3 regions of the Streptomyces sp. NPDC088124 genome follow, and region 3 is predicted to be linked to each of the others. Evidence: predicted binding sites of a transcription regulator. Region 3 holds the regulator's gene; each other region holds the start of a gene.
What was found. Region 3 encodes HrcA, which represses chaperone genes, less so after heat shock. Its sites were predicted from a motif close to TTNGCACTCNGNNNNNCNGAGTGCNAA; they were not measured.
Positions count from the first base shown of each region.

Region 1: the regulator HrcA is predicted to act here: its motif matches at 2,756-2,782, upstream of groES (co-chaperone GroES).
Region 2: the regulator HrcA is predicted to act here: its motif matches at 2,407-2,433, upstream of groL (chaperonin GroEL).

Region 1 covers NZ_JBFBJB010000003.1:144,365-148,685, reverse strand. Annotated here, with positions in the region: gene AB0P17_RS03440 (SDR family oxidoreductase) at 1-473, shown strand, start outside; gene groL (chaperonin GroEL) at 573-2,198, opposite strand; gene groES (co-chaperone GroES) at 2,301-2,609, opposite strand; gene AB0P17_RS03425 (polysaccharide deacetylase family protein) at 3,289-4,321, opposite strand, start outside.
Region 2 covers NZ_JBFBJB010000040.1:47,714-52,034, reverse strand. Annotated here, with positions in the region: gene thrC (threonine synthase) at 1-1,237, shown strand, start outside; gene AB0P17_RS29145 (MoaD/ThiS family protein) at 1,334-1,609, shown strand; gene AB0P17_RS29140 (cold-shock protein) at 1,969-2,172, shown strand; gene groL (chaperonin GroEL) at 2,598-4,223, shown strand.
Region 3 covers NZ_JBFBJB010000079.1:32,045-36,365, reverse strand. Annotated here, with positions in the region: gene AB0P17_RS39150 (nitronate monooxygenase) at 1-971, opposite strand, end outside; gene dnaJ (molecular chaperone DnaJ) at 1,218-2,354, opposite strand; gene hrcA (heat-inducible transcriptional repressor HrcA) at 2,355-3,371, opposite strand; gene AB0P17_RS39135 (MBL fold metallo-hydrolase) at 3,572-4,321, shown strand, end outside.

The sequences.
Region 1 (4,321 bases), on a different contig from region 3:
AGGACGAGCTGACGATGCTGAAGGTGCACTGCGAGGCGGTGCTGCGGCTGACGTCGGCCGGTGTCTCGGGGATGCGGACGCGCGGGCGGGGCGGAGTCGTCAATGTGGCGTCGGTCGCCGCGTTCCTGCCGAGGGGGACGTACGGCGCCTCGAAGGCGTGGGTCGTGCAGTTCACCCAGGGCGCGGCGCGGGATCTGGCCGGCACAGGGGTGCGGCTGATGGCGCTGTGCCCCGGTTTCACACGGACCGAGTTCCATGACCGGGCCGGGATGGGCACGGACAACATCCCGGGGTGGATGTGGCTGGACGCGGACAAGCTGGTGGCGGCCGCGCTGGCGGATCTGGCGCGCGGGAAGACCGTGTCCGTACCGGATCCGCGCTACAAGGCGCTGATGGGTGCGGCGAAACTGGCCCCGCGCGGGCTGCTCGGCGGGATCACCTCGAAGGCGGGGCGCAAGTACGGCCCGCAGTGACCCGGCACCACGGCAACAGCCGGGCCCGGCACCCCTCCAGGGGGTACCGGGCCCGGCCGCTTGTCACCTCAGGTACTCACGGTTGAGCCGCGAAGGACGTCAGTGGCTGTGGCCGTGGCCGCCGTGGCCCGCCTCGGCCTCTTCCTCGGCCGGCTTCTCGACGACCAGGGTCTCGGTCGTGAGCAGCAGCGCGGCGATGGACGCGGCGTTCTCCAGGGCGGAGCGCGTGACCTTGACCGGGTCGATGACGCCGGCCTTCACCAGGTCGACGTACTCGCCGGTGGAGGCGTTGAAGCCGTGGCCCTTGTCCAGGTCCGCCACCTTCGAGGTGATGACGTAGCCCTCAAGGCCGGCGTTCTCGGCGATCCAGCGCAGCGGCTCGACGACGGCGCGGCGGACGACCGCGACACCGGTGGCCTCGTCGCCCTCCTTGCCGAGGTTGCCCTCCAGCACCTTGGCGGCGTGCACCAGAGCGGAGCCACCACCGGAGACGATGCCCTCCTCGACCGCGGCGCGGGTCGCGGAGATGGCGTCCTCCAGACGGTGCTTCTTCTCCTTCAGCTCCACCTCGGTGGCGGCGCCGACGCGGATCACGCACACGCCGCCGGCCAGCTTCGCGAGGCGCTCCTGGAGCTTCTCGCGGTCCCAGTCGGAGTCCGTGGTCTCGATCTCGGCCTTGATCTGGTTGACGCGGCCGGTGATCTCGTCGGCGGCACCGGAGCCGTCGACGATGGTCGTGTCGTCCTTGGTGACGGTGACGCGGCGGGCGGAGCCCAGCACGTCCAGACCGGCCTGGTCGAGCTTGAGGCCGACCTCCTCGGCGATGACGGTCGCACCGGTGAGGGTGGCGATGTCGCCGAGCATGGCCTTACGGCGGTCACCGAAGCCGGGGGCCTTGACCGCGACGGCGTTGAACGTGCCGCGGATCTTGTTGACGACGAGGGTGGAGAGCGCCTCGCCCTCGACATCCTCGGCGATGATCAGCAGCGGCTTGGAGCTGCCGCCCTGGATGACCTTCTCCAGCAGCGGGAGCAGGTCCTGGATCGAACCGATCTTGCCCTGGTGGATCAGGATGTACGGGTCGTCGAGGACGGCCTCCATACGCTCCTGGTCGGTCACCATGTAGGGGGACAGGTAGCCCTTGTCGAAGGCCATGCCCTCGGTGAAGTCCAGCTCCAGACCGAAGGTGTTGGACTCCTCGACGGTGATGACACCGTCCTTGCCGACCTTGTCCATCGCCTCGGCGATGAGCTCGCCGACCTGCTCGTCCTGCGCGGAGAGCGCGGCGACGGCGGCGATGTCGGACTTGTCGTCGATCGGGCGGGCGGTCGCGAGCAGCTCGTCGGAGACGGCCTTGACCGCGGCGTCGATGCCCTTCTTCAGGGAGGCCGGGGAAGCGCCCGCGGCGACGTTGCGCAGACCCTCGCGGACCAGCGCCTGCGCCAGCACGGTGGCGGTGGTGGTGCCGTCACCCGCGATGTCGTTGGTCTTGGTCGCCACCTCCTTCACGAGCTGGGCGCCGAGGTTCTCGTACGGGTCGTCGAGCTCGACCTCGCGGGCGATCGTGACACCGTCGTTGGTGATGGTGGGGGCGCCGAACTTCTTGTCGATGACGACGTTGCGGCCCTTGGGGCCGATCGTCACCTTCACCGTGTCGGCAAGCTTGTTGACGCCGCGCTCAAGGGCGCGACGGGCGTCCTCGTCGAACTTCAGGATCTTCGCCATGGGAGCTTCTCTGTCCTCTCAAATGAGCTGCGCCCCTGTCCACCCGGCATTCGCAGGGGGGCCAGGGGCGCAGCTCAAAAGCAAAAGTAAATCTTCGGTGAGTTACTTCTCGATGATCGCGAGCACGTCGCGAGCCGAGAGGACGAGGTACTCCTCGCCGCTGTACTTCACCTCGGTGCCGCCGTACTTGCTGTACAGAACGACATCGCCGACGGAAACGTCGAGCGGGAGCCGCTCGCCGTTCTCGAAACGGCCCGGGCCCACGGCCAGGACGACGCCCTCCTGGGGCTTCTCCTTGGCGGTGTCCGGGATAACCAGGCCAGAGGCCGTGGTCTGCTCGGCGTCGAGCGGCTGGACCACAATGCGGTCCTCAAGCGGCTTGATGGCAACCTTGGTGCTGGCGGTCGTCACGATCCGACCTCCCCCTTCGGAGATCTCACGGGGTTAACTGTCTGAGGGTGGCGACCAGATGGACCCGTCGTCGCGGGTGCCGGATCCGTCAGTCGCGCTTTGGCACTCTCCAGTGGGGAGTGCCAGGCCTGAGACTATGACCGCGATTAGCACTCGGTCAAGCGGAGTGCCAAATACGGACGGGCGCGGCGTGAACTCCCGAGAGGGAAACGCGAGCGGAGAGGGCATGGTTCCGGACACGAGTTCGGGCGCGGTCAGCGCGTGTCGGGCGTGTCGGGTACGCCGGGAACACGGGGCGCGCGGGTCGGCGTTCCGGGTACGCCACGGGCCGGGCGCGCCGGCCCCCGGCACTTCGCGGTGCGCTTCCCCGTCCGCCCCGGCGGCGCGGGCCGCCCGCACTTCCGGCGTACGACGACGGCACGCGAGACGGGCTCCGGAACCGCCACGCGCGGAATACCGGGGACACCGGAGAATCCAGGAACACCAGGAGCACCGGGGACACCAGGGACACCGGGTCCGCGCGAGACCCCCGCGACCGGCGGGGCCTGCCACGCCCGCGGGCCGACCCTCTGCGCCGCCTTGCGCCCGAGCCGTTCGATGGGGTCCACCGACTGCGCGCAGCCGACGGTGAGGAGCGCACCGGCCGCCAGCACTCCGGCCAGCAGCCGGTGCCCGGGTCTCATACGTAGTCTTCCAGCCTGGCCACGGCGTATCCCTTGTCCGTGATCACCTTCATCGCGTGCCGGATCATGTCGGGCATGGTGCCCTTCCAGTCCTCGCGGCCACGGAAGTGCGTGAGGACGATGTCGCCGGGGTGCAGGTCCCGGTCCCACTCGCGCCACTCCATGTGGTCGGGGTACGCCTCGGCCGTCCACAGCGGCACGGCCCGCACCCCGCAGGTCTTGGCGGCGCGCAGCGTGTCGTGGTTGTAGTTGCCGTACGGCGGCCGGAACAGCGTGGGGCGCTTCCCGTACCGCTTGCCCAGCTTGTCCTGCTGGTCGCAGATCTCCGTCCGCTGTTCCTCGTAGGAGAGCCCGGGCAGGTAGGGGTGGTTGAGCGTGTGGTTCTGGATGGTGACCCCGCGGTCCTGCATCTGCTGGAAGTAGCCGTAGTCGTCGTTGATGACGTAGTCGCTGAGGAAGGCGGTGTACGGGATCTTCAGCTCGGTCATCATCCGCAGCAGCTCGGGGTCCTTCTCCGCACCGTCGTCCATCGTCAGGAAGACGACCCGGTCCTTGACCGGGACGGTGGTGAAGACGGGCGGCAGGTTCTCGCCCTCCCCCTCGTCCTCGATCTCGAAGCCCTTGCGGTTGGTGATCTCCGGCTTGACCGCGGGCGCGGGGGGCGCGGCCAGGGGCGTACTGGCGAGTCCCCACTTCTGCGCCGCGATGGCGCGCGCGGCCTGTGTACGGCGCGTCTGCTCGGCGTACGAGAGCGTCCCCGCGCCGCCCTCCTGCTGCCCGCCGGGCGCGCCGGAGGCCACCTGGCCGCGCTCGCCCTCCTGGCCGCGCTCGCCATGTTCACCGTGCTCGCCGTGTGCGTCGTGTTCACCGGGCCGGCCGTGCCCGGCGGAGGCGGAGTGCCCCGGGGCACCGGTCCCGGCGGCGCAACCCGAGCCGATCGCGGCGACGAGCAGCGTCGCCAGGGCGGCCACGCACCGCTTGCCGCGCCGCCGGGACGCCCGGAGGTTCCGGGGCTCCTTCGGGGCGACC
Region 2 (4,321 bases), on a different contig from region 3:
CGCCGCACTCTCGTGCCGCGAATGCGGAGAGCGTTTCGACCTCGGCCCCATCTTCGCCTGCGCGAGCTGTTTCGGGCCGCTCGAAGTCGCGTACGACCTGCCGAGCGGCGGCCCCGAAGAGCTGAAGAAGCGCATCGCCGAGGGCCCGGACAACATCTGGCGGTACGCGCCGCTGCTGCCGGTCCCCGCGGACGTCGCCTCGAAGCCCAGCCTCAACCCCGGTTTCACCAAGCTGGTCAAGGCCGACAACCTCGCCCGTGAGCTGGGGATCACCGGCTCGCTCCACATCAAGGACGACTCCGGCAACCCGACGCACTCCTTCAAGGACCGCGTCGTCGCCATCGCCGTCGAGGCCGCGCGCGCCTTCGGCTTCACCACCCTCTCCTGCTCCTCCACCGGCAACCTCGCGGGCGCCGTCGGCGCCGCCGCGGCCCGCGCCGGTTTCCGCTCCTGCGTCTTCATCCCGCACGACCTGGAGCAGGGCAAGGTCGTCATGGCCGCGGTGTACGGCGGCGAGCTGGTCGGCATCGAGGGCAACTACGACGACGTCAACCGCTTCTGCTCCGAGCTCATCGGCGACCCGCTGGGCGAGGGCTGGGGCTTCGTCAACGTCAACCTGCGGCCGTACTACGGAGAGGGCTCCAAGACCCTCGCGTACGAGATCTGCGAGCAGCTCGGCTGGCGGCTGCCGGACCAGATCGTCATCCCGATCGCCTCGGGATCGCAGCTCACGAAGATCGACAAGGGGCTCCAGGAGCTGATCAGGCTGGGTCTCGTCGAGGACCGCCCCTACAAGATCTTCGGCGCCCAGGCCGAGGGCTGCTCGCCGGTCTCCACCGCCTTCAAGGCCGGCCACGACGTCGTACGGCCGCAGAAGCCGGACACCATCGCCAAGTCCCTGGCGATCGGCAACCCGGCCGACGGCCCGTACGTCCTGGACATCGCCCGGCGCACCGGCGGCGCGGTGGAGGACGTGAACGACGAGCAGATCGTCGACGCGATCAAGCTGCTGGCGCGCACCGAGGGCATCTTCGCCGAGACCGCGGGCGGGGTGACCGTCGGCGTGACGAAGAAGCTCATCGAGACCGGCGTCCTCGACCCGGCCCTCACCACGGTCGTCCTCAACACCGGTGACGGGCTCAAGACGCTGGACGCCGTGGCGCCGACGACCGGTCCGACGGCGACGATCCGCCCGAGTCTCGACGCGTTCCGCGAAGCCGGTCTTGCCGCGAGCTGATCACGCGGCCAAGCTGACCCCGCTGACGAACCGATGATCCGTCAGGCCGACCACCGACCACCGACTCCGACTTCGACTTCGCAGAAAGGTCCCATCATGAGCGTCAAGGTCCGTATCCCCACCATCCTCCGCACCTACACCGCCGGCCAGGCCGAAGTCCCCGCGGAGGGCGCGAACCTCTCCGAGGTCATCCAGTCCCTGGAGACGAGCCACCCGGGCATCGCCGCGCGTGTCCTGGACGACGACGGCAAGCTGCGCCGCTTCGTGAACGTGTACGTGAACGACGACGACGTCCGCTTCGAGCAGGGCCTGGAGACCGCCACCCCGGCGGGCGCGGGCATCTCCATCATCCCGGCGGTCGCCGGAGGCTGACGCCGCCGCGCTCCGTAAGGGAAACGGTCCTCTCCGCGACAGAAGCGGAGGGGACCGTTCTACATGGTTGAGCACGGTAGAGTGTGGGAACGCCCCGCCGTCGCCCGCTCCGAACGCGAGCGAGAACGCGACAACATGAGGGCAAAGTCCTGGCGCCGTATGTGGTGTACGTACCCTTTGCCCGGCCCGACTTGCCCCGGAACGCAGTGGATTCAGCACTATGCGTGTTCGGCCAGGCCCAGATTTCTCGTCCGATTGACCTGTTGCAGAGGGCAGTTGGGCAGATACATTCAGCCGCGGTCGACGCGTTCCGGCGCGAAGTGTGGCCCCGTCCAAGGGCCAGTAATAGGGGAGTTGGCATGGCTCAGGGCACCGTCAAGTGGTTCAACGCGGAGAAGGGCTACGGCTTCATCGCGGTCGACGGTGGTGCGGATGTATTCGTCCACTACAGCGCGATCCAGATGGACGGTTACCGCACCCTTGAAGAAGGTCAGCGAGTGGAGTTCGAGATCTCGCAGGGCCAGAAGGGTCCGCAGGCGGACATGGTCAAGCTCGCCGTCTGATCCCGGCGCGATCGGCCACCGACGCACTCACGTACGCGGTCAGTACGCACTCTGCACCCACTCACGCATGAGGGGCCCGCATCCCGCACCGGGATACGGGCCCCTCACGCGTGTCCGCTCGGCTCCGGGTGCGAAGTCCTCAGGTGCTCGCGCCCACCCGTCGCCCGGCCGCCACCCCACAACGACGCCCTGCGGGCGCTTGCACTCTCATGGGTCGAGTGCTAATTATTGGCGTTAGCACTCTGCGAGTGAGAGTGACAACTTAAGGACCGGGTCGGTGAGGCCCGAAGAGTCGGTGGGGCAAGGAACCAGCGGCTCTCAGGCCGTCCGTCGCGGGCGCCAGCGCGGTCCGGAGCAATCCTTCCCCAAGCTCTCAACTGCGTTCGAGCAGGGGAGACCCCATCCGTCCGGGAGGACCACTTCACATGGCCAAGATCATCGCGTTCGACGAGGAGGCACGGCGCGGTCTCGAGCGCGGGATGAACCAGCTCGCCGACGCCGTCAAGGTCACCCTTGGTCCCAAGGGCCGCAACGTCGTCCTCGAGAAGAAGTGGGGCGCCCCCACGATCACCAACGATGGTGTGTCCATCGCCAAGGAGATCGAGCTCGAGGACCCGTACGAGAAGATCGGCGCCGAGCTGGTCAAGGAAGTCGCCAAGAAGACGGACGACGTCGCCGGTGACGGTACGACCACCGCGACCGTCCTCGCCCAGGCGCTCGTCCGCGAGGGCCTGCGCAACGTGGCGGCCGGCGCCAACCCGATGGCCCTCAAGCGCGGCATCGAGAAGGCCGTCGAGGCCGTCTCCGGCGCCCTGCTGGAGCAGGCCAAGGACGTGGAGACCAAGGAGCAGATCGCTTCGACGGCCTCCATCTCCGCCGCCGACACGCAGATCGGCGAGCTCATCGCCGAGGCGATGGACAAGGTCGGCAAGGAAGGCGTCATCACCGTCGAGGAGTCGCAGACCTTCGGTCTGGAGCTTGAGCTCACCGAGGGCATGCGCTTCGACAAGGGCTACATCTCGGCGTACTTCGCCACGGACATGGAGCGTATGGAGGCGTCGCTCGACGACCCGTACATCCTGATCGCCAACTCCAAGATCGGCAGCGTGAAGGACCTCCTTCCCCTGCTGGAGAAGGTCATCCAGTCCGGCAAGCCGCTGCTGATCATCGCCGAGGACGTCGAGGGCGAGGCCCTGTCGACCCTGGTCGTCAACAAGCTCAAGGGCACCTTCAAGTCCGTCGCCGTCAAGGCCCCGGGCTTCGGTGACCGCCGCAAGGCGATGCTGAACGACATCGCCATCCTCACCGGCGGCACGGTCATCTCCGAGGAGGTCGGCCTCAAGCTGGAGAACGCCGGTCTCGACCTGCTCGGCCGCGCCCGCAACGTCGTCATCACCAAGGACGAGACGACCATCGTCGACGGTGGCGGCGACAGCGACCAGGTCGCGGGCCGCGTCAGCCAGATCCGCGCCGAGATCGAGAACAGCGACTCGGACTACGACCGCGAGAAGCTCCAGGAGCGCCTCGCGAAGCTGGCCGGCGGCGTGGCCGTCATCAAGGCCGGCGCCGCGACCGAGGTCGAGCTCAAGGAGCGCAAGCACCGCATCGAGGACGCGGTGCGCAACGCCAAGGCCGCCGTCGAGGAGGGCATCGTCGCCGGTGGTGGCGTGGCTCTGCTCCAGGCTTCCTCGGTCTTCGAGAAGCTTGAGCTGTCGGGTGACGAGGCGACCGGCGCGCAGGCCGTCAAGCTCGCGCTGGAGGCTCCGCTCAAGCAGATCGCCGTCAACGGTGGTCTTGAGGGCGGCGTCGTCGTGGAGAAGGTCCGCAACCTGACGGTCGGTCACGGCCTGAACGCGGCGACCGGCGAGTACGTCGACATGATCGCCGAGGGCATCATCGACCCGGCGAAGGTCACGCGCTCCGCGCTGCAGAACGCCGCGTCCATCGCCGCGCTGTTCCTCACCACCGAGGCCGTCATCGCCGACAAGCCGGAGAAGGCCGGTGCGGCCCCGGCCGGCGGCGGCATGCCGGGCGGTGACATGGACTTCTGATCCGCCGCAGGCAGCCGGACGCCCGCCGCGTCCGGTCGGCCGACCGGTTGATCGACCGTCCTGACCGAGGGCGGCACCTCTGGGACCCGACCGGGTCG
Region 3 (4,321 bases):
CCCTGGCCCGCCCAGAGCGCCATGCCCTGCGCGTCGCCCACCTTGGCGGCGGCCTTGCGCAGCCCCGAGGTGAGGTGGTGCACCTCGGGGTAGGCGGGAGGGGCGTACGGGCCGTGTTCGCGCATGAAGCGGTTGACGAGCCCGCGCGCGGGGCGGCCGGAGAACGCCCGGGTCAGCTCGGTCCGTACGAAGAGCGGGTTGGTCATGGCCTGCTTGTGCAGGGCGTTGGCCCCGGACTCCGGGCAGACCAGGAAGGCGGTGCCGAGCTGCGCCGCGTCGGCGCCCGCCGCGAGTGCGGCGGCGATCTGGCCACCGCGCATGAGGCCGCCCGCGGCGATGACCGGCAGCTCGACGGCCTCCCTGACCTGCGCGATCAGCGAGAGGAGTCCGATGCCCGCGCCGTCGGTGGCGGGGTCGTCACGGTGTGTCCCCTGGTGGCCGCCGGCCTCGATGCCCTGCACACAGACGGCGTCGGCGCCGGACCACTGGGCGGTCTGGGCCTCCTCGGGCGTGGTCACGGTGACGACCGTGTACGTACCGACCCCCGCGAACGCGTCGAGGGTGGTCCTGGTCGGGCACCCGAAGGTGAAGGAGACGACCGGCACCGGGTCGTCGAGCAGGATGGCGAGCTTGGCCTCGTACGCGTCGTCCCACCCGGTCTCGGGGTCGCCGAGAGGGGTCTCGTACCAGGTGGCCTCACCGGCGAGCTGGTTACGGTAGACCTCGACGGCGGCGCGGTCGGCGTAGCGCGCCTGCGGCATGAAGAGGTTGACGCCGAAGGGCCGGCCGGTGAGACCCCGGACCTGCTTGATCTCTTCGTACATGCCGTCGACCGTCTTGTAGCCGGCGGCGAGGAACCCGAGACCTCCGGCCTCGGAGACGGCCGAGGCGAGCTGCGGGCAGGACGCGCCGCCCGCCATGGGGGCCTGCACGATCGGATACCGGCAGAGATCGGTCAGTGCGGAGGACATGCAGGCATGGTGCCATGTCAGCCACGGCACCTCCGAATCGGCACCGCACCAGGCAGGACGCGGGGTCCGGAGGCCGTCCCCGGCCCCGGCCCGAACGAACCGCGCGCTGCCCGTTGAGGCAGCATTCAAAGGGCCCGCCTACCGCCCGTTGAAGGCGTCCTTCAAGCGCGAGAACAGCCCCTGCCGCCCTGGCTGACCGCACTGACCCGGGGGCCAACCCCCGGACCCCCGGCCGGACAAACCCGCCTACCGCCCGTTGAACGCGTCCTTCAAACGCGAGAACAACCCCTGCTGCCCTGGCTGGAACTGGCCCGTGGGCCGTTCCTCGCCGCGGAGCTGGGCCAGTTCGCGCAGCAGGCGCTCCTGCTCGGGGTCCATCTTCGTCGGGGTCATGACCTCGACATGGACGATCAGATCGCCCCGGCCACCGCCGCGGAGGTGCGTGATGCCGCGGCCGTGCAGCGGGATCGACTGGCCGGACTGCGTGCCGGGCCGTACGTCGATCTCCTCCATGCCGTCGAGCGTCTCCAGCGGGCACTTCGTGCCCAGCGCCGCCGCGGTCATCGGGATCGTCACCGTGCAGTGCAGATCGTCGCCGCGCCGCTGGAACGTCGCGTGCGGGACCTCGTGGATCTCCACGTACAGGTCACCGGCGGGGCCGCCGCCCGGGCCGACCTCGCCCTCGCCCGCGAGCTGGATCCGGGTGCCGTTGTCGACGCCCGCGGGGATCTTGACCGTGAGCGTACGGCGGGAGCGGATCCGGCCGTCGCCCGCGCACTCGGGGCACGGCGTCGGCACGACCGTGCCGAAGCCCTGGCACTGCGGGCAGGGCCGCGAGGTCATGACCTGGCCCAGGAAGGAGCGGGTGACCTGTGAGACCTCGCCGCGGCCGCGGCACATGTCGCAGGTCTGGGCGGAGGTGCCGGGCGCGGCGCCCTCGCCCGAGCAGGTCGTGCAGACGATCGCCGTGTCGACCTGGATGTCCTTGGTCGTGCCGAAGGCCGCCTCGTTGAGGTCGATCTCCAGCCGGATCATCGCGTCCTGGCCGCGCCGCGTCCGCGAGCGCGGGCCGCGCTGCGACGCCGTACCGAAGAACGCGTCCATGATGTCCGAGAAGTTGCCGAAGCCGCCGGCTCCGAACCCTCCCGCGCCGCCGCCCCCGTTGGAGGACAGCGGGTCGCCGCCGAGGTCGTAGACCTGCTTCTTCTGCGGGTCCGACAACACCTCGTACGCGGCGTTGATCTCCTTGAAGCGCTCTTGCGTCTTCGGATCGGGATTGACATCCGGGTGCAGCTCGCGCGCGAGCCTGCGGAATGCCTTCTTGATCTCGTCCTGAGATGCGTCGCGGCGTACGCCGAGTACGGCGTAGTAGTCCGTGGCCACTTACGACTCCGCCAGGATCTGTCCGACGTAACGTGCCACTGCGCGTACCGCTCCCATCGTTCCGGGGTAGTCCATGCGGGTCGGTCCGACCACGCCGAGTTTGGCGACTGCCTCGTCGCCCGAACCGTAGCCGACCGCGACGACGGACGTGGAGTTGAGGCCCTCATGGGCGTTCTCGTGCCCGATACGTACGGTCATGCCGGGGTCCGCGGCCTCGCCGAGCAGCTTGAGGAGCACCACATGCTCCTCCAGCGCCTCCAGCACCGGCCGGATGGTCAGAGGAAAGTCGTGTCCGAAGCGGGTGATGTTGGCGGTTCCGCCGATCATCAGCCGTTCCTCGGTCTCCTCGACCAGGGTTTCCAGCAGGGTCGCGAGAACCGCCGACACGGTCCCCCGGTCCTCCTGCTCGAAGGAGTCGGGCAGGTCCTGCACGAGCTGCGGGACGTCCGTGAAGCGGCGTCCGACGATCCGGCTGTTGAGCCGGGCCCGCAGATCGGCGAGAGAGGTCTCGCCGAACGGCGCGGGGCAGTCGACCAGGCGCTGCTCGACCCGTCCGGTGTCCGTGATCAGGACGAGCATCAGCCGGGCGGGCGCGAGCGCCAGCAGCTCCACGTGCCGCACCGTCGAACGGGTCAGCGAGGGGTACTGGACGACGGCCACCTGCCGGGTGAGCTGCGCGAGCAGCCGCACCGTACGGCCCACGACGTCGTCGAGGTCCACGGCTCCGTCCAGCAGGTTCTGGATGGCACGGCGCTCCGGCAGGGACAGGGGCTTGACCCCGGCCAGCCGGTCGACGAAGAGCCGGTAGCCCTTGTCGGTCGGGATGCGCCCGGCGCTGGTGTGCGGCTGGGCGATGAAGCCCTCGTCCTCCAGCACCGCCATGTCGTTGCGCACGGTCGCCGGGGAGACACCCAGTTTGTGCCGCTCGGTGAGTGCCTTGGAGCCGACGGGCTCCTCGGTGCCGACGTAGTCCTGGACGATCGCGCGCAACACCTCGAGTCTGCGTTCGCTGAGCATGGCGCACACCTCCCGATGTCGTCCGTCGTCCTTCGCCCGCCGCTGCGCTCATTGGCACTCGTTCCTGCGGAGTGCCAGCGCTCCCGGTTCAGTGTACGGCCGTAAGGCGTATCCCGAGCAAGAGCGGCCGACCAGGCTACCCGGCGGATCCCGGCGGAATCCCGGCGCCGGATGTCAGTGCTCTCCCGTAGCGTCCCGGTATGGACGTCCGTTGGGAAGAGTACGGGTGGGAGCGGCTGGCCCCCGGAGTGGGCCGCAGACGCCTGCCGGGGTGGGACGCGACCGTCGGTCTGGTGGCCGGTGAGCGGGGCGCGCTGCTCTACGACACGGGGTCGACGCTGCGGGAGGGCGCCGAACTCCGGGCGCAGACGCGGGCGCTGCTCGGCGGCCGGCGCGTGACGCATGTCGCATTCAGCCATCCGCATTTCGATCATGTGCTCGGGGCGGCGGCGTTCTCGGGGGTGGCGGTCTACGGGGCGGTGGGGGCGGCGGAGCTGCTGTCCGGGGGCGGCGCGGGCGGCCCCGCCGGGAGCCTGTACGAGGAGGCGGTGCGGGAGGGTGTCGCGGAGGCCGAGGCGGCCGAGGCGGTGGACCTGCTGGTACGGCCGGGGCACGCGGTGTGCGGGGAGCTGACGCTGGACCTGGGCGGCGGGCGGCGGGTGCTGCTGGCGAACGTCGGCCCGGGGCACACCGCGCACGACCTGGCGCTGCTGGTGCCGGGGGCGGGCGGGGAGCCTCCCGGCGCCCCGGCGGTGGTCTTCTGCGGGGACCTGGTGGAGGAGTCGGGCGAGCCCCAGGCGGGCCCCGACGCGGTCCCGGCGTGCTGGCCCGCCGCCCTGGACCGGCTGCTGGCGCTGGGCGGCGGGGACGGGGCGGTGTACGTACCGGGGCACGGGGCGGTGGTGGACGCGGCGTTCGTACGGGCGCAACGGGACGCGCTGGCGGCGCGG